Regions from separate parts of the Enterobacter sp. N5-15 genome, predicted to be linked through region 2. Evidence: riboswitches for the same ligand, from Rfam matches in the RefSeq annotation. Region 2 holds a riboswitch; each other region holds the start of a gene.
What was found. Region 2 has a riboswitch for thiamine pyrophosphate ahead of thiB (thiamine ABC transporter substrate binding subunit). Riboswitches for the same ligand answer to the same signal wherever they lie in the genome.
Positions count from the first base shown of each region.

Region 1 (6,548 bases), 2.4 Mb from region 2:
CAGGTGCAGTGCCTGGCGACCAGCCGTGACGGCGTTCATTTTGCCCGGCAGGGAATGATTGTTGACACGCCGCCAGGCCTGCATCACTTCCGCGACCCGAAAGTGTGGCGTGAAGGGGAGAGCTGGTACATGGTTGTCGGCGCGCGAGACGGTGAGACGGGCCAGGTGCGCGTATACCGTTCTGCCGATCTGCACGCGTGGCAGGATATGGGCGTGCTTGCGGTGGCTGAAAAAGAGATGGGCTATATGTGGGAATGCCCGGATTTTTTTACCCTCAACGATAAACGCGTGCTGATGTTTTCGCCTCAGGGGCTGGCGGCAGACGGATTCAAAAACCGTAATCTTTTCCAGAGCGGCTACCTGCTGGGCGAGTGGCAGCCCGGTCAACCTTTCGTGCGTGAAGGGGAGTTTGTGGAGATGGATCGCGGGCATGATTTCTATGCGCCACAAAGCTTCATGACTCCCGACGGCCGCCGCATCGTTATCGGCTGGCTGGACATGTGGGAATCGCCCCTGCCGGAACAGCAGGACGGCTGGGCGGGTATGCTCTCCTTACCGCGCGAGCTGACGCTGAGTGCGGATGACCGTCTGCAAATGCGCCCGGCCAGAGAAGTCGAAAGCCTGCGCAGGGCGTGGTTCCCCTGGCCGGTGAGCGCGCTTAACAATCAGCAGATCGCTCAGGTGGAAAGCTGCGACGCGATGGAGGTCATTCTGCAGTGGGATTGCGTCAACAGCAGCGCGGAGCAGTACGGTATTCGTCTCGGAGACGGGTTACGTATCTATGTCGATGCGCAGATGCAGCGCCTGGTGCTGGAGCGTCACTATCCGCAGTATGGCCTGTGCGGGACCCGAAGCGTTGCGATAAACCTGAACGACACGCTAAACCTGCGCCTGTTCTTTGACAACTCGTCGGTGGAGGTGTTTGTCAATGAGGGTGAAGCGTGCCTCAGCAGCCGCATTTATCCTGAAGCGGGGGCTCGCGAACTGGCGTTGTTTGCCTGGACGGGGAGTGCGTTGCTCATTGATGCCGGTGCGTGGCAGTTAGAGTAAATGAGTTACATCAGAAAAATTCAGTAAGGTCCGCAAATACTAAAGGCGACAGGTGTCGCCTTTAGTATTATTTAATCTTTCTGGCGTAGCCCTGAAACTGACCTTCTTTACTCACCGCTAATTTGCCTTTAGCAGGATAGTAAATGAAGGTGTATAACCCTTGTGAATAAACCTTTGCCTTAGGCTCGTTTTCATCCAGCGCGCCTAATACGCCGTCAACATCTAATATCTCACCTCTAATCGTAATTTTCATCCCTTCCCATTTAAAGGTGTGCGCCGCTTTAGCTGCCTGAGCATGTTGTTTCGCATCTTTCTTAGCCCAGATTCCCGTACCCGCAGCGGCATCACGCGCGTTCGCCCATGCTGCATTTTGTGCGGATTCATTGTAGGCATTCTGGCGGTTTTGCTCAGCCAGGTAGCACGTATCTTTGCTAATCCCCTGGCGTTCACATTCAGCCATGCGCTGAGCAGGCGACGTACATGCAGAAAGCAGAGCAGTAGCCCCCGCCATGACTACCGCTAAGAGAGTTTTTTTCATTACGCAAAGACCTTAAGTTAAAAATATGCAGCAGGAGAATGTTCAATATCCGCAAATATAATAAGAGTGATACATACAACCTAACCATATGCCAATAAGGATAAGTGCCATGTATAATATTAAAGAGATAAAAATATATTTTGCCATGCTGCTTTTCTATTAAAAGCCGACCCCTACGCCAATGGAGGCACCCATGTTATTTGCGGTGTCATCAGAGAAACTGACTTTGGCGATCGTATGTGGATTGACGTTAACGGATGCCCCAACGGCAAGGGCGCTTTCACTATTGTACGTTGCACCGCCAGCAGAGAACATAACATGCTGATTCGTTTGTACCTGCGGTAAACCTGCCATCGCCATGGCGCCCGAGATACCGGCGTTGGCCTGTTTCTTATTATTATCCACTTCGTCGTGCAATGATTTGAACTGCTGGCGGGTGTTGTTATTCATTGCCTGTAACGTCTGCTTTGTTGCCTGAAGTTCCTGAGCGGTGGCGGTAACAGCCTGGCTGTTGTTAGCCACTTTCGTTTGCGTTGCTGCGTCAACCTGCACGCGCGTCACGGTAGTCGTCACGCCATCTTTTCCATCTACGCCGTTAGTGGGTTTAGGGGCACTTTCCAGGCTATCAAGACGGTTATCCTGCACTTTGTTAACGTTTTCCATATTGATAATTTCAGTGCCGTTCGTCATGACGCCCTGTAAAGCAGCCTCACTTTTTTGATTCGCAGTATCTGCGAGCGCACCAGCAAGTAATGCTTTTTGCTTAGCCTCATTTGTGGCTTGATCAACGATCAAAACACCTAATTTAGTCGATTGAAGGTCGCTATCAACCTGAGTTAAGCGATTGTCAGTTGAGAGATCGCGAGCAATACTATCAGCATTGTTTTGCGTAATTTGGTCTTGATGGTCAATCACAATATTTGTGATTGATGCATCGTCCCAGGCTGCAGCAGCATCGGTAATATTCATGGCGCTACCTGCTACCACGCCTAATACAAAAACAGAAATAACAGATTTCTTAAAAGCTTTCATTCGAAGGACTCACATCATTAACGTATTGAAAAACAAATTTAAGCAGAACGGTTTTGGCTTTATTGAGCATGAAGGTATCTGTATTTCCATATATCAATACAGGTTATTCATTGCTTAGATCTTTTTTAGTTGCGTGAATAAACTATCAATTAAACCCAAACTGATTATTTTGATCTAAATCATAAATGATATGAATAAATACATGGTCAGGATACGACGCCGTGGTGATTTATTTAATGTATACATTGACTTATGGATTGTGTGGTAAGCCAGGGGAAACGTTAAGCCATTGATGAAAATACGAATGTTCAATGGGTTTAAATAAATTAATATTTCCTTTTTCTTTCATGCGAAAGAAGTTTCTATATCTTATAAAAGATGAAGGGGCACGTAATAAAAAATAAAAATAATAGCCTCAGTAAACGTGCGTAATAAAGGTTTTCAATAAGGCGTTAACAATTATTGAACCAGAATTAACTAAAGCGTAATAAATATAGGCAAATGACTGGAAAGTACGTCTGGAGATTTCAGCTATGACACGCCCGGCGATAAATCGAAACTCCTTGCGCCTGGCCCATGGCCGCGGTTACACTAAACAACGTTAATGAGTTTTTATAACTCTCTGTTTTAAAAGTATTTTGACTCGGGGTGCCCTTCTTCGTTGAAGGCTGAGAAATACCCGTATTACCTGATCTGGATAATGCCAGCGTAGGGAAGTCAGATGCCTTCCCGGTCATCGCTTCTTCACGCAAGGCAGGAGCGAACCCATGCAGCCTGACCTGCTCGATTTACACGTTTTACGCCACTTCCGAACCTGTTCTCCGCTGACCCATTGTATGACCAACGATGTCGTACAGACCTTTACGGCCAACGTTCTGCTCGCGCTTGGCGCATCACCCGCGATGGTGATTGAGGCCGAAGAGGCTGAACAGTTTGCCGCGATCGCCGATGCGCTGCTGATTAACGTTGGCACGCTGACCTCACCGCGCGCCCAGTCGATGCGCCGGGCGATTGAGAGCGCGGTGGCGGCAGACAAGCCCTGGACGCTGGACCCGGTTGCCGTGGGTGCCCTGACGTTCCGCACCCGCTTTTGCCATCAAATTCTTGCCCTGAAACCGACCGCCATTCGCGGCAATGCCTCTGAAATTCTTGCCCTTGCCGGAATGAGCGCGGGCGGGCGCGGCGTTGATACGACCGATACCGCCGCCAGCGCGGTGTCCGCCGCACAGGCGCTGGCTCGCCAGACAAATGCCGTTGTGGTCGTCACCGGCGAGGTGGATTACATCACTGACGGGCAACGTACCCGCACGGTCACGGGCGGCGATCCGCTGATGACGCGCGTGGTGGGAACCGGATGCGCGCTCTCTGCCGTTGTGGCGGCGAGCTGCTCGCTGCCGGGCGACCGGATGGATAACGTCGCTGCCGCCTGCGGATGGATGAAGCGGGCCGGAACGGTGGCCGTTGCGCAGTCACTTGGGCCGGGCAGTTTTGCCAGCGCGTTCCTGGATGCGCTCTACACGCTGGAGGAGCAGGCATGAAGCGGATTAACGCCCTGACCATTGCCGGCACCGATCCCAGCGGCGGCGCGGGTATCCAGGCTGACCTGAAAACCTTCTCGGCCCTTGGCGCGTACGGCTGCTCGGTCATTACCGCGCTGGTGGCGCAAAACACGCGCGGCGTGCAGTCGGTCTACCGTATTGAACCGGATTTTGTTGCCGCGCAGCTGGATTCGGTGTTCAGCGACGTCCGCATCGATACCACCAAGATCGGCATGCTGGCCGAGACCGACATAGTGGAAGCGGTGGCCGAGCGGCTTAAGCGCTATCAGGTACAAAACGTGGTGCTGGATACCGTCATGCTGGCAAAAAGCGGCGATCCGCTGCTCTCCGCCTCCGCCGTCGAGACGCTGCGCAATAAGCTGTTGCCGCAGGTGGCGCTCATTACGCCCAATCTGCCGGAAGCCGCCGCGCTGCTGGGCACATCGCACGCGCAAACTGAACGCGAGATGAAAGCGCAGGGGAACGCGCTGCTGGCAATGGGCTGCGGCGCGGTGCTGATGAAAGGCGGACACCTGGATGATGCCGAAAGTCCGGACTGGCTCTTTACCCGCGACGGCGAAGTACGCTTTACCGCGCCGCGCGTGCAGACCAAAAACACCCACGGTACGGGCTGTACGCTCTCTGCCGCGCTGGCGGCGCTGCGTCCACGGCATGACGGCTGGTCCGATACGGTGCGCGAAGCGAAAATCTGGCTCTCAGCGGCGCTGGCAAAAGCCGATACTCTGGAAGTGGGTCACGGTATTGGGCCGGTTCATCATTTTCATGCATGGTGGTAACCCAGTATACTGGCAGGAAACACCACGCCTGAGAAAACAGAGATGGAACAAGCGCATACCCGGTTAATCGCTCAACTGAATGAACGGATCGCCGCGCCTGACAACACGCCGCTGTACCTGAAATTTGCCGAAACGGTAAAAAATGCGGTGCGAAGCGGCATGTTAGAGCACGGGAATATTTTGCCCGGCGAGCGCGATCTGAGCCAGTTAACCGGGGTGTCGCGCATCACCGTGCGAAAAGCGATGCAGGCGCTGGAGGAAGAGGGCGTGGTGACGCGTTCCCGTGGCTATGGCACGCAAATCAACAACATCTTTGAATATTCGCTGAAAGAGGCGCGCGGCTTTTCCCAGCAGGTGGTGCTGCGCGGTCAAAAGCCGAATACGCTATGGGTCAACAAGCGGGTGGTGAAATGCCCGGAAGAGGTCGCAAACCACCTGTCGATCCCGCCGGACAGCGAAGTCTTTTTGCTCAAGCGCATTCGCTATGTGGATGACGATGCGGTGTCGATCGAAGAGTCCTGGGTGCCGGTTGGGCTGATTCCCGATGCGGATGCGATTGGCATTTCGCTGTACGATTACTTCCGCAGTCAGAATATTTTCCCGCAGCGTACCCGTTCGCGGGTCAGCGCCCGCATGCCGGACAGCGAGTTTCAGGCGCACATTAAGATGGACGAAAAAATACCGGTGCTGGTGATCAAGCAGGTCGCGCTTGACCAACAGCACCGGCCGATTGAGTACAGCATCAGCTACTGTCGCAGCGATCTATACGTCTTTGTGTGCGAGGAATAATTCGTCGCGAGTCGGGGCGCAGTCCCCGCCGCGGTGGCTGACTACCCAGGACGCCACGGCATTCCCCAGCAGAACGGCGTCTGCCAGTGACCATCCCGCCGCCAGCCCGGCAAGCGTTCCGCCCGCGTGGCTGTCGCCAGCGCCAATGGTATCCACCACCGTGGCCGGAAATGCCGGAACAACGCCCGAGACGTCACCGTCATACCATGCGGCACCGTCTTTATCATGCCGCACAATCAGGGCGGCACCGAAGCGATGCTGCCACTCCGCACCCAGATTTTCAGCCGCTACACCCAGTCGTTCGGCTGCGATCTCCGCTTCCTGACGATTAAGCGACACAATCGGTCTGCAGGCCATAATTCGCGCCATCAGCGCGTCGGGGATATCCGCGATGCGGGGACCGAAATCAATAAAGGCCGTCACGTCCTGCAACCCCTCCAGCCAGCGTGTCAGCAGCTCGCCGCACGGCGAGGCCAGCTGATAGCCGGATAAATAGACCAGGCTGTTCGACGGGATGTTAAGCACATCAAGCCAGCGCAGCTGCCACTGGTTCTCCACGCCGCTAAAGGACATAAAGGTGCGCTCGCCGTCCGGCTCCACCAGCGCCAGGCACCAGCCGTTATCGCCGGTTTCGGCCTCGATGGCGCTGTGCAGATCCTGCTTCGCCATGGCGTTGCGGATGATATCCGCCCACACGCCGTGGCCGACGGGCAGAGCGTTTTGCGCCGTAATGCCGAGCCGTTTCAGGGCGATGGCGATATTCAGCGCGCAGCCGCCAATATTCACGCCCTGCTGTTTGAGCTC
Region 1 covers NZ_CM170150.1:3,147,599-3,154,146, reverse strand. Annotated here, with positions in the region: gene AC2TE5_RS14980 (glycoside hydrolase family 32 protein) at 1-1,050, shown strand, start outside; gene AC2TE5_RS14975 (hypothetical protein) at 1,118-1,588, opposite strand; gene AC2TE5_RS14970 (YadA C-terminal domain-containing protein) at 1,748-2,620, opposite strand; TPP riboswitch at 3,255-3,352, shown strand; gene thiM (hydroxyethylthiazole kinase) at 3,388-4,158, shown strand; gene thiD (bifunctional hydroxymethylpyrimidine kinase/phosphomethylpyrimidine kinase) at 4,155-4,955, shown strand; gene AC2TE5_RS14955 (GntR family transcriptional regulator) at 4,998-5,744, shown strand; gene AC2TE5_RS14950 (PfkB family carbohydrate kinase) at 5,718-6,548, opposite strand, start outside.
Region 1: another riboswitch for thiamine pyrophosphate. It lies ahead of thiM (hydroxyethylthiazole kinase); the one in region 2 lies ahead of thiB (thiamine ABC transporter substrate binding subunit).

Region 2 (6,548 bases):
TTAATTGCTGATGGGATTCATTCTCTTTCCGATTTATCCTCTGATTTTGTCGTTTTGATTGCGAATAAAAAGAGTCAGAAAGCCTCTGATATCGATCATCATTACGGTCATCTGCGTTTCGAAAACGGTGCAAAGCTCATTATTGGCGCTATTCTGCTGCTTGTTGGCGTCGGGATGCTCTGGTCCGCAGGGAATAAACTGCTTCACCCCGAGACGCATCAGCTGGTGAAAGGGGCCGCTTTGTGGGTGGCGATACTGGCGCTGGTCGTGAAGGAAAGCCTGTTCAGATACATGTTTGCCACGGGAAAACGTATTCAGTCCTCGCTGCTGATAGCCAATGCCTGGCATGCCCGTTCTGACGCCGCCTCGTCAGTGGTTGTCGCCATCGGGATTGCCGGGAATTTAGTGGGTTTTCACGCGATGGACCTGATTGCGGCCCTGATTGTTGGGATATTTATCGCCCATATGGGCTACAAATTCTCAGCCGATGCCCTGCACGACCTGATGGACCGTTCGCTTGAGCCCGAGCTGGAGCACGACATCAAAACCTGTCTTCTCTCAACCGAGGGCGTTACCGGACTCCATGATTTAAAAACCCGCAAGATGGGCGATTTAGCCCTTGTCGATGTCCATCTGGAAGTGAACGGCGAATTAAGCGTAAAAGAAGGGCATCAGATTGCCGTCAATGCCAGAAACAACGTGATGCAAAAATTCAACGTGCTGAACGTGATGACGCATATTGATCCTGCCCGCTAATCAGAACGCATAAATACAGTGTGACGCAATCCATCGTTAAGGTTTCGTTAATTAATCTGCGTCACACTGCATCGCATCAGCTCTCTCATTATTGAGGTAAAAAGCGATGAACCCAACGCTACGCAATGCGCTTCCCCATAAAGAAACGCCTTTTCTTCGCGTACTGCACATTCTTGTGGCCGTTCTGGTGCTGGTCCAGATTATCAATTCTAATTTCACCGAAAGTGAAGCCCTTCACGAATCCGGACTGAACGGAATTGTCACCTGGATGCATATTATCTCCGGATTTGGTTTAATTTTTTGTGGCATTGCCATGATGGCATGGATGTTAACCCAGCGCGGATTTAAATATTACTTCGCCTGGCTGGTGCTGGATTTTCGTGGAATCATTGACGATATTCGCACCCTCACGCAGCGTCAGCTTCCTGACGCGCATGCCGGCGGCATGGCGGCAACGGTGCAAGGTCTGGGCGTGCTGGCGCTGCTGGGCGTTGCACTCTGCGGCGCGGCCTGGTTCGTGCTGAACGCCACGCTCGGGCCCGTGTCGTCCATCACGGAATCCGCCTTAAATTTGCATAAATTCCTGACGGTCTTTATTGAGACATATTTCTGGGCACACGGTTTCATGGGCCTCGTCCATATGTACCTGACGCTACGCGCGCAGCGTAAATATCAGTATTCAGAGTAAACGGTTCGCAGAGCCCGGCATTTCCGGGCTCCGTTTCATTGATCCAATCACACGTCTTTCACGCGGCAGGTCAGCAGAAGCGTCACGACAGAGATCGCCGCAATCATCCAGTAAACAGACGCATGCCCATAGCTTTGCGCCAGCGCCCCCTGAATCACGCCTGCCAGAATCACCCCGGTTGAAATACTGTTGGTAAAAAGCGTGGTCGCCGAGCCTGCACGACCGGGCATGAGATCCTGAAACCAGAGCATGCCGATCCCGGCAACAATCCCGATAAACACGGCGTTAAACAGCTGCAGCGCCAGCAACGCTTCACGCGAATGGAAAAGGATCAGCCCCGCGTAGAACAGCACCCCGGCCGCCACGGCGACGATCATCATCCGACGCTTTCCAAAGCGCTTAACGTAGTAACCCGCCAGAATCATCGCCGGAATTTCCAGCCCGGCGGCGGTCCCCATTAAGATCCCCGCGAGTTTATCCGGTAAACCCAGATCGCTGCTGATCCACAGCGGCATATCGATGATGTACATGGTGTTGCAGGTCCACATCAGCGTGGAGGCAATAAACAGCATGCGGACGTTTTTGTCCTGCCAGCCGCTCACCTGGGTGACAGGTTTATCCGTCGCCTGTTCGACGCGCGCCACGGACGGCAGCGCGAAGGCAATCAATACCAGGCTGATGACAAAAATCCCGGCGGCGATGGAGAACATGGCGGTAAAGCCGTAGTTCAACGCCAGCATGAAGGCCAGCGGCGGCCCAATGACCCACGCCAGCGAGAGCTGGGCACGCATCACCGAGCTGAACATCACCACTTCCCGCGCCGAATTATCCGCATATTCACGGGCCAGCGCGAACAGCTGCGGCATGGCGGTGTTCGCCAGCGACGCCAGCAGCACGCCGCAGGTAATCAGCGTCAGATAATGACGGTTGAAGGCAAAGAGCAGCGCGTTGCCCACGGCCATGGCGCAGCAAAAGAGGATCAGCCTGCGGCGATCGCCCTGGCTGTCCGATCGTTTCGCCAGCGCGAGGCTGACCAGGATCCCGGCAATGGCGTTGACGGTATAAAACAGGCCGACCCAAAACGGCTGTGCCCCCACCTCGCGGCTGAGAAACAGGCTCAGCGTCGGCGCCTGCAGCGCACCCGCCACGCCCATCATAAAGGCCACCAGCATAAAAGCGGCATACACGCCGTTCAGGCGCCGCCCCATCGTCATCAACCACAGCATGCGCAAGTCCTTGTGAAAGCAAATCGAAACCGGGTGAAAGAATAAACGAAAAAAGCCAGCAAAAACATTTTGCTGGCGGGTGATTAGCACCAATACTCAGTCACACATGATCGAGGCGAGTTAGCGGGAAGAGGTCGGTGTTGTAACGTCCCACTGCATCAATTCTTCTAACGTTTTCAGCCGTTGCTCTGCACACCGGCGGGCCAGCCAGGACGATCCCTTTGTCGCTGAAAAGTACTGCTGATAAAACTGACGTGCGGTAGACCTCTTCATAATTTACCTCCTCGCTTCATCGAGGAGAATTATTGGCCTAATATAGGGATAAATAAATTGCTGGTTTTTTGTCAGGAGTTCCCCTTTTATGCCTTCCGGTCGTCTGCAACAACAGTTTATCCGCCTCTGGCAGTGCTGCGAGGGGCAATCGCAGGAGACCACGCTCAACGAGCTGGCTGACCTGCTTAGCTGTTCCCGCCGCCATATGCGCACGCTGCTCAACACCATGCAGCAGCAGGGATGGTTAAGCTGGGAAGCGGAGGCGGGACGCGGCAAACGCTCGCGACTGACCTTTCTCTATACCGGGCTGGCGTTGCAGCAGCAGCGCGCGGAAGACCTGCTGGAGCAGGACCGCATCGATCAGCTGGTACAGCTGGTGGGCGACAAAGCCGCCGTGCGCCAGATGCTGGTTTCCCATCTCGGACGCAGCTTTCGTCAGGGCCGACACATCCTGCGGGTGCTCTACTATCGCCCAATGAAAAATCTGTTGCCCGGCACGGCCTTACGCCGCTCTGAAACCCACATGGCCCGGCAAATCTTCAGCGGCCTGACGCGCATAAATGAGGAAAACGGGGAACTGGAAGCGGATATCGCGCACCACTGGCAGCAGGTTTCCCCGCTTCACTGGCGCTTCTTCTTACGCCCCGGCATCCACTTTCACCACGGCCGCGAGCTGGAAATGCACGACGTCATCGCCTCTCTGGAACGCGTCCGCAAGCTCCCGCTCTACTCCCATATCTCCCGCGTCCACTCCCCCACGGCCTGGACGCTGGATATCGAGCTGTCGCAGCTGGATAAGTGGCTTCCCTGGCTGCTGGGCTATGTGCCGTCGATGATTTTGCCCGGTGAGTGGGAATCGTTGAACAACTTTGCCAGCCAGCCGATTGGCACCGGCCCCTACTCCGTGTCCCGCAATAACAGCAACCAGCTGAAAATCCGCGCGTTCGATGACTACTTTGGCTATCGGGCGCTGATCGACGAAGTGAACGTGTGGGTATTACCGGATCTCAATGAAGAGCTGAGCGCCGGACTAACGCTTGAAGGCCCCACCACGGGAGAAAAGGCCGTGGAGAGTCGCCTGGAAGAGGGATGTTACTATCTCCTCTTTGACCGCCGCACCCACCGTGGGGCAAATCAGGCCGTGCGCAAGTGGATCAGCCACGTTTTGTCTCCTTCCAATCTGATCTACCATGCGGAAGAGCAGTACCAGACATACTGGTTCCCGGCGTACGGCCTGCTTCCGCGCTGGCACCACGCCCGCCCGGTGCACTGCGACAAACCCGCCGGGCTGGAGTCCATCACCCTGACCTACTACCGCGAGCACGTGGAGCATCGTTTTATCGCCAGAATCATGACCCGACTGCTGGCAGCCGAGGGGGTCACGTTAGACGTCAGGGAAGTGGACTATGACGAATGGCATCAGGGTGAGATCGCCAGTGATATCTGGCTCAACAGCGCCAACTTTACCCTGCCGCTCGATTTTTCCCTTTTCTCGCATCTGTATGAAGTTCCTCTCATCCAGCACTGCATCGACCGTGACTGGCAGCAGGATGCCGCCCAGTGGCGTGCGGGAGAAATGAATCTTGCTGCGTGGTGCCAGCAGCTTCTGGCCGAGCAGGCGATCGTACCGTTGATCCACCACTGGCTGATGATCCAGGGCCAGCGCAGCATGCGCGGCCTGCGGATGAATACCCTGGGCTGGTTTGATTTTAAATCCGCCTGGTTTGCACCGCCGGAGCCATAACGCTTTCGTAATATTCACCAAATCATTACAATAGCGCCGTTCTCAACGGGGTGCTGCATCACAGATGTGCGCTGAGATAATACCCGTCGAACCTGATCCGGATAACGCCGGCGAAGGGATTTGAGGCTGTCGCTCAAAATCCTTTGCCACTCAACTTTGAGGTGCAAAGTGTTAAAAAAAGTTCTCCCCCTGCTGGCGCTGCTGGCGTTGCCTGCTTTTGCCAAGCCCGTCCTGACGGTCTATACCTATGACTCCTTCTCTGCCGACTGGGGCCCTGGCCCGGTAGTCAAAAAAGCCTTCGAAGCGGACTGTAACTGCGAGCTGAAGTTCGTGGCACTGGAAGATGGCGTGTCGCTGCTCAACCGTCTGCGCATGGAAGGCAAAAACAGCAAGGCCGACGTGGTGCTCGGTCTGGATAACAACCTGCTGGAAGCCGCCTCGCAAACCAAACTGTTTGCCAAAAGCGGCGTTGCGGCAGATGCCGTTAACGTGCCGGGCGGCTGGAAAAACGACACCTTTGTGCCGTTCGACTACGGCTACTTTGCGTTCGTGTATGACAAAAACAAGCTGAAAAACCCGCCGAAGAGCCTGAAAGAGCTGGTTGAAAGTGACCAGAAGTGGCGCGTGATTTATGAAGATCCGCGTACCAGCACGCCGGGTCTGGGCCTGCTGCTGTGGATGCAGAAGGTCTACGGGGATAAAGCGCCGGAAGCGTGGCAGAAACTGGCCGCCAAAACCGTCACCGTGACCAAGGGCTGGAGCGAAGCCTATGGCCTGTTCCTGAAAGGCGAAAGCGACCTGGTGCTGAGCTATACCACCTCTCCGGCCTACCACATCATCGCCGAGAAGAAAGATAACTACGCTGCCGCTAATTTTGCTGAAGGGCACTATCTGCAGGTGGAAGTCGCCGCGCGTACCGCCGCCAGCAAACAGCCGGAGCTGGCCGAGAAGTTCCTGAAGTTCATGGTTTCACCGGCGTTCCAGAATGCGATTCCCGCAGGCAACTGGATGTATCCGGTCACTAACGTTGCCCTGCCCGCAGGTTTCGAGCAGTTGACCAAACCAACAGCCTCGCTGGAGTTTACGCCGCAGCAGGTCGCCGCGCAGCGTGCAGCATGGGTAAGTGAATGGCAACGCGCCGTCAGCCGTTGATTCCCGGCTGGTTACTTCCCGGGCTGCTCGCCGCCATAGTGATGGTAGTGGTCAGCCTGGGAGCTTTTCTTGCACTGTGGTTCAACGCGCCAGAGAGCGACCTGCTCGCCCTCTGGCACGACAGCTACCTCTGGCACGTTATCCGGTTCTCCTTCTGGCAGGCGTCTCTCTCTGCTCTGCTGTCGGCGATCCCGGCCATTTTTCTGGCGCGTGCCCTGTATCGGCGGCGTTTTCCCGGCAGGCTGGCACTGCTGCGCCTGTGCGCCATGACGCTGATCCTGCCCGTGCTGGTGGCGGTATTTGGTATTCTGAGCGTTTACGGACGCCAGGGCTGGCTGGCTTCGCTGTTCGGCCAGCTTGGTCTGGAATGGTCATTCTCGCCTTACGGACTGCGGGGCATTCTGCTGGCGCACGTCTTTTTCAATATGCCGATGGCAACGCGCCTCTTCTTGCAGGCGCTGGAAAACATTCCCGGCGAACAGCGTCAGGTTGCCGCCCAGCTCGGCATGCGCGGCTGGTCATTCTTTCGCTTTGTCGAATGGCCGTGGCTGCGCCGCCAGATCCCGCCCGTCGCGGCGTTAATCTTCATGCTCTGTTTTGCCAGCTTTGCCACCGTGCTGTCGCTCGGCGGCGGGCCGCAGGCCACCACCATTGAGCTGGCGATTTACCAGGCGCTGAGTTACGACTACGATCCCGGTCGCGCCGCGCT
Region 2 covers NZ_CM170150.1:754,755-761,302, reverse strand. Annotated here, with positions in the region: gene AC2TE5_RS03585 (cation diffusion facilitator family transporter) at 1-756, shown strand, start outside; gene AC2TE5_RS03580 (cytochrome b/b6 domain-containing protein) at 863-1,444, shown strand; gene AC2TE5_RS03575 (sugar efflux transporter) at 1,492-2,670, opposite strand; gene sgrT (glucose uptake inhibitor SgrT) at 2,791-2,943, opposite strand; gene sgrR (HTH-type transcriptional regulator SgrR) at 3,032-4,687, shown strand; TPP riboswitch at 4,724-4,824, shown strand; gene thiB (thiamine ABC transporter substrate binding subunit) at 4,856-5,839, shown strand; gene thiP (thiamine/thiamine pyrophosphate ABC transporter permease ThiP) at 5,815-6,548, shown strand, end outside.

Region 3 (6,548 bases), 500 kb from region 2:
TTCAGAGACTCAGTAATAGCAGCCAGGGTAGATTCCAGAGCAGCTTTAGCCTGCACTTTAGACAGATCAGCCTTGTCCGCAATTACATCAATCAGTTGAGTCTTGTTCATAAGTTATCCTTTCAATGTGTTTATCGCTTGCTAAGCATCGAGTGCGACGAAAATGCCAAAAAAGCACTCTCCTGCATACACGCACCGATAGCCACTTTTTTTCGCCCCCCAAATGTAGACCAGACAAGGGGCGAAAGGGAAGAGTCGAGGAGCGACAAAACGGGCGTTATCTCAAGTTTTCTTATCTCATTGGTTAAAAATTATACCAATATTGCTCTCAGCAGCCTCTCGCAAGTCCGCGCGCAGCCCTTTTATCAGCTCGATATCGCGTTCTTCACAGTCTGCCAGCAGGCGGAAAATTTCCCACTGAATGTCCCATTCTTGCTCAACCGCCGGGTTCGCACGCAGCTCTTCGTCGGTCATCTCGCGACCTTCCTGGGTCATTTCCAGCATCGCGACGGTCGTAATAGATGCCTTACTGACTTCAATAGCATGCTCCAGCGTTTCACCGCTCAGACGGGAGTGAAGCAGTTCGCTTAACGCCACGCAGGCATCAATGGCCGGGTAGACGCCGTACAGGTCAAAATCATCCGCAGCCGGAATCGCCTCTTCCAGCTTTTCCAGCTGGGAGTCGAAGTTCACCTTCGCGTCTTTCACCGTCAGCGTTTCCCAGATCAGATCCAGAATGCGGCGGTAGATATGGCCATCACCAAAGCCCGTCTCCTTACAGAACGCGGCATAGTTGGGATACATGCGCTCGCACAGGCAAGCCATAAACGTCACGTGCTGCCAGCTTTCTACTTTCTCAAGGCGCAGGTGAATCGGGTTTTGTAGCATGATGATCTCTCGAATCGAAAATTAGGCGCAGTTTACCTGAATCATCGCTGAATTTCCTGCCAACGAACAAAAGCCGGACGCGAAGATGCCACGGCGTCTGCCCAGCGCGTCGGCTCCGGCAAGCGGTAGCCCTTCATGCAGCGCTGCACCCATGTCAGGGCGCTGTCCATGCTCACCCGGTGCCCGGTGGCGATAAAGAGCGGATTACAGCGCGCCTTGCTGCGCCAGACCCACGCTAGCTGCTCGCCTTTATGGATAAGCGGCGCCAGCGCGCCCGGCTCGGCAGAAAGAGGTTCAAACGCGCCGCACAGGCGTTTCTTGGCGACGCCAATGGTCGGCACATCCACCAGCAGCCCAAAGTGGCTGGCAACGCCTAAACGTCGCGGGTGTGAAATACCGTGTCCATCGACAAACAGCAGGTCAGGTTTTTGCGAGAGTTGCTCCCACGCTGCCAGCAGCGCGGGATATTCGCGGAAGGAGAGAAAGCCCGGAATGTACGGCATGGTGGTCGCGATACGCGCGACCTTGTACTCCACCAGCTCAAGCGACGGGTATTTCAGTACCACCATCGCCGCTCGCGTCACTTCCCCACCCTGCTCGAATCCGACGTCTGCTCCGCCAATGTACTGCGGAGGATCTTTATCCAGACGATCCTCGCGGATCACCGATGAGGCCAGTTCGATTTGTTGAGCGCGCAGCGACGCGAGATCCATAACCACTCCTTACTTGTGATACTGGGCAGAAAGCCGATGCACCGCCTCCACAAATACGCCTGCGTGTTCTGGCGGTACATCCTGATGGATGCCGTGGCCGAGGTTAAAGACGTGGCCTTCCCCCTGGCCGAAACCAGACAGTATAGTCGACACTTCTTCTTCAATGCGGGCAGGTGGCGCATAGAGCATGGACGGGTCCATGTTGCCCTGCAGCGCCACTTTGTCGCCCACACGACGGCGCGCATCGGCAATATCGGTGGTCCAGTCGAGGCCCAGCGCGTCGCAGCCGGTTGCCGCCATCGCTTCCAGCCACTGACCGCCACCTTTGGTGAACAGCGTCACCGGCACGCGGCGACCTTCGTTTTCACGCAGCAGGCCGTCAACGATTTTATGCATGTAGTACAGGGAGAACTGCTGATAATCGCGCCCGGTCAGCACGCCGCCCCAGGTATCGAAAATCATCACCGACTGCGCACCCGCTTTAATCTGCGCGTTCAGATAGAGGGTGACGCTCTTCGCCAGCTTGTCGAGCAGCGCATGCAGGGCCAGCGGCTCGGCGTACATCATCTTTTTAATCATGGTAAAGGCTTTGCTGCTGCCCCCTTCCACCATATAGGTCGCCAGCGTCCACGGGCTGCCGGAGAAGCCAATCAGCGGCACTTCACCTTTCAGCTCGCGGCGAATGGTGCGCACGGCGTTCATCACGTAGCCCAGCTCGCCTTCCGGATCGGGGATCGGCAGCTTATCCACGTCGGCTTTGCTTTTGATTGGGGAGGTGAAACGCGGACCTTCACCGGTTTCGAAGTACAGGCCAAGGCCCATTGCATCCGGAATGGTCAGAATATCCGAGAAGAGGATCGCAGCATCCAGCGGGAAGCGGCGCAGCGGCTGGAGCGTCACTTCACAGGCCAGCTCGGCGTTTTTGCACAGCGACATAAAATCGCCCGCCTGCGCGCGCGTGGCTTTGTACTCTGGCAGATAGCGTCCCGCCTGGCGCATCATCCACACCGGGGTGACATCAACGGGCTGGCGCAGCAGCGCACGCAGATAACGATCGTTCTTCAGTTCGGTCATTTTTGCAGTTCCTTAAGCGTCATGGCCTCAGTGTAACACTACTCATACTCGGCCCGACACATTGCCACGGTATCTTCTATCAGCCGACGCGCCACGGTACCCGGCGGAGGCAACAGCGGTAAATCGTCGTAGCGATACCAGTTCGCGTCCAGCAGCTCTTTCTGGTCAATAACGATCTCGCCGCTGTCGTATTCGGCCATAAATGCCGTCATCAGCGACTGCGGGAACGGCCACGGCTGGGAGGTGACGTAGCGCAGGTTCTTCACTTTGATCCCGCTCTCCTCCATCACCTCGCGCGCCACCGCCTGCTCCAGCGTTTCGCCCACTTCGACGAAGCCGGCCAGCACGGTGTGGATGCCGTTGCGATGGCGGGTATGCTGCGCCAGCAGGATGGAATCCTCCCGGCGGATAGCGACGATAATGCACGGCGCAATCTGCGGATAGTAGCGCTCGCGGCAGTGGCTGCAGAGCATCGCCCACTCGGTTTTGCTCGGACGCATGGTATGACCGCAGTAGCCGCAGTATTTATGCGAGCGGTAAAACTCTGCCAGCTGCACGCCCCGCCCCGCCAGCTGGAACAGCCCCACGTCCAGATCCAGCACCTGGCGCACGGATCCCATGTCCTGGCGGCGGGGCTGTTGGATCAACCACACGGGCTCACCCTGCCACTCGCCGATCTTTAGCGCTGGCTGGCCAACAAGTTCGAACGCCTCAGCTGCGCCATAGGGGATTTCCCCGGCAGGCAGCCATAACTTTTGTTCGTGACTGACGATCCACCAACCAAGATCTGATTTTTCAATAATACGATCCATATCTATTGCACTACCTTCGCTTCACTGACATGTTGTTAGCATTGTGGTTACATTCTGGATAAGCAGATTCAATCCTACATTTTGCGGAGTCGACCATGTTAAACCAGCTGGAAAGCCTGACTGAGCGCGTTAGAGGAAGTAACAAACTGGTGGATCGCTGGCTACATGTACGCAAGCATCTACTCGTGGCTTATTACAATCTGGTCGGTATTAAGCCTGGCAAAGAATCGTTTATGCGACTGAATGAAAAAGCGCTGGATGATTTTTGTCAGGGCCTGGTCGACTATCTGTCCGACGGCCATTTCAATATTTATGAACGCATTATCCGCGAAATGGAAGGGACAACACCGTATTTAGCGGCCAGCAAGCTCTATCCGCTGCTGGAAGCCAACACCCAGCAGATCATGGATTACTATGATTCCGCGCTTGAGAACGCCATCGATCACGATAACTATCTTGAGTTCCAGCGGGCGCTATCCGACCTCGGTGAAGCGCTGGAAGAGCGATTCACGCTGGAAGATAAGCTGATCGCCCTCGTGCTGGACAATGATTTGAACATCAGTAACGAAGAGAACGTCGCGCGCCCTGCTTGAGTTCTTCATCGTTAACGAGTAATTTACAACCATTCGCCCCTCTCACGAGGGGGATTTTTCTTGTCGGAGTGCCCAGCGCCTGAAAGCGCGGGCTGAGACCGTTAATTCGGGATCCGCGGAACCTGATCAGGCTAATACCTGCGAAGGGAACAAGAGTCACACTGCTGTTGTATCGCCTGAGGGCGATCCTCTCTTGCTTCATCCGTCGTCTGACAAGCCATGTCCTTCACTTTTGGAATGAGCTATGTCTACTGCAAAACTGACCCGCCGCGAACAGCGCGCACAGGCCCAACACTTCATCGACACGCTGGAAGGCACCGCTTTCCCGAACTCGAAACGCATCTACATTTCCGGCTCGCAGGCCGATATCCGCGTCCCAATGCGCGAAATTCAGCTCAGCCCGACGCTTATCGGCGGCAGCAAAGATAACCCGCAGTATGAAGACAACGAAGCCGTGCCGGTATACGACACCTCCGGCCCTTACGGCGACCCTGATGTTGCCATCAACGTCCAGCAGGGTCTGGCGAAGCTGCGCCAGCCGTGGATTGAGGCGCGTGATGATAGCGAAGCGCTAAACGAGCAAAGCTCTGCCTACACCAAAGAGCGCCTGGCCGACGACGGTCTGGACGGGCTGCGCTTTACCGGCCTGCTGACGCCAAAACGCGCCAAAGCGGGCAAATGCGTGACCCAGCTGCACTACGCGCGCCAGGGCATCGTCACGCCGGAGATGGAGTTCATCGCCATCCGCGAAAACATGGGCCGCGAACGCATCCGTAGCGAAGTGCTGCGCTATCAGCATCCGGGTGAAGGCTTTGGCGCTCGCCTGCCGGAGAACATCACGCCGGAGTTTGTGCGCGACGAAGTGGCCGCAGGCCGCGCGATTATCCCCGCCAACATCAACCATCCGGAGTCCGAGCCGATGATTATTGGCCGCAACTTCCTGGTGAAGGTCAACGCGAACATCGGTAACTCGGCCGTGACCTCCTCCATCGAAGAAGAGGTGGAAAAGCTGGTCTGGTCCACGCGCTGGGGTGCGGACACGGTAATGGACCTCTCCACTGGCCGCTATATTCACGAAACCCGCGAGTGGATCCTGCGTAACAGCCCGGTACCGATTGGTACCGTCCCGATTTATCAGGCGCTGGAGAAGGTCAACGGCATTGCCGAAGACCTCACCTGGGAAGCGTTCCGCGACACGCTGCTGGAGCAGGCTGAACAGGGCGTGGACTACTTCACCATTCACGCGGGCGTGCTGCTGCGCTACGTGCCGATGACGGCTAAGCGCCTGACCGGCATCGTCTCGCGCGGCGGTTCCATCATGGCGAAGTGGTGCCTCTCCCATCATCAGGAAAACTTCCTCTACGAGCACTTCCGCGAGATCTGCGAAATCTGTGCCGCGTACGATGTCTCTCTGTCGTTGGGCGACGGCCTGCGTCCTGGCTCTATTCGCGACGCGAATGACGAAGCGCAGTTTGCCGAGCTGCACACGCTGGGCGAACTGACCAAAATCGCCTGGGAGTATGACGTGCAGGTGATGATTGAAGGTCCGGGACACGTGCCGATGCAGATGATCCGCCGCAACATGACCGAGGAGCTGGAGCACTGCCACGAAGCGCCGTTCTACACCCTGGGGCCGTTGACCACCGATATTGCGCCGGGCTATGACCACTTCACGTCAGGCATTGGGGCGGCGATGATCGGCTGGTTCGGCTGCGCCATGCTCTGCTACGTGACGCCGAAAGAGCACCTCGGCCTGCCAAACAAAGAGGACGTGAAGCAGGGGCTGATCACCTACAAAATTGCCGCCCACGCGGCGGATCTGGCCAAAGGCCACCCGGGCGCGCAAATCCGCGATAACGCCATGTCGAAGGCGCGCTTCGAATTCCGCTGGGAAGACCAGTTCAACCTGGCGCTGGACCCGTTCACCGCCCGCGCCTATCACGACGAAACCCTCCCGCAGGAATCAGGCAAAGTCGCACACTTCTGCTCTATGTGCGGGCCGAAGTTCTGCTCGATGAAAATCAGCCAGGAGGTGCGCGACTACGCCGCCGCGCAGACCATTGAAGTGGGTATGGCGGACATGTCAGAAACCTTCCGCGCCAGAGGCGGCGAAATCTACCTCAAAAAAGAGGAGGCGTAATGTACCAGCCCGATTTCCCGCCCGTCCCCTACCGTTTAGGGCTCTATCCGGTGGTGGACAGCGTGGAGTGGATAGAGCGCCTGCTGAAGGCTGGCGTTCGCACCCTCCAGCTGCGCATCAAGGATAAACGCGACGAAGAGGTGGAAGCGGATGTGGTTGCCGCCATCGCGCTTGGGCGTCGGCATAACGCCCGCCTGTTTATCAACGACTACTGGCGGCTGGCCGTTAAGCACCAGGCTTACGGCGTGCATCTGGGTCAGGAGGATCTGGAAACAACGGATCTGAGCGCTATCCGCGAAGCCGGGTTGCGCCTTGGCGTTTCAACACAC
Region 3 covers NZ_CM170150.1:254,067-260,614, reverse strand. Annotated here, with positions in the region: gene hupA (nucleoid-associated protein HU-alpha) at 1-110, opposite strand, end outside; gene AC2TE5_RS01210 (YjaG family protein) at 297-887, opposite strand; gene nfi (deoxyribonuclease V) at 929-1,600, opposite strand; gene hemE (uroporphyrinogen decarboxylase) at 1,610-2,674, opposite strand; gene nudC (NAD(+) diphosphatase) at 2,713-3,486, opposite strand; gene AC2TE5_RS01190 (Rsd/AlgQ family anti-sigma factor) at 3,582-4,079, shown strand; TPP riboswitch at 4,134-4,245, shown strand; gene thiC (phosphomethylpyrimidine synthase ThiC) at 4,324-6,219, shown strand; gene thiE (thiamine phosphate synthase) at 6,219-6,548, shown strand, end outside.
Region 3: another riboswitch for thiamine pyrophosphate. It lies ahead of thiC (phosphomethylpyrimidine synthase ThiC); the one in region 2 lies ahead of thiB (thiamine ABC transporter substrate binding subunit).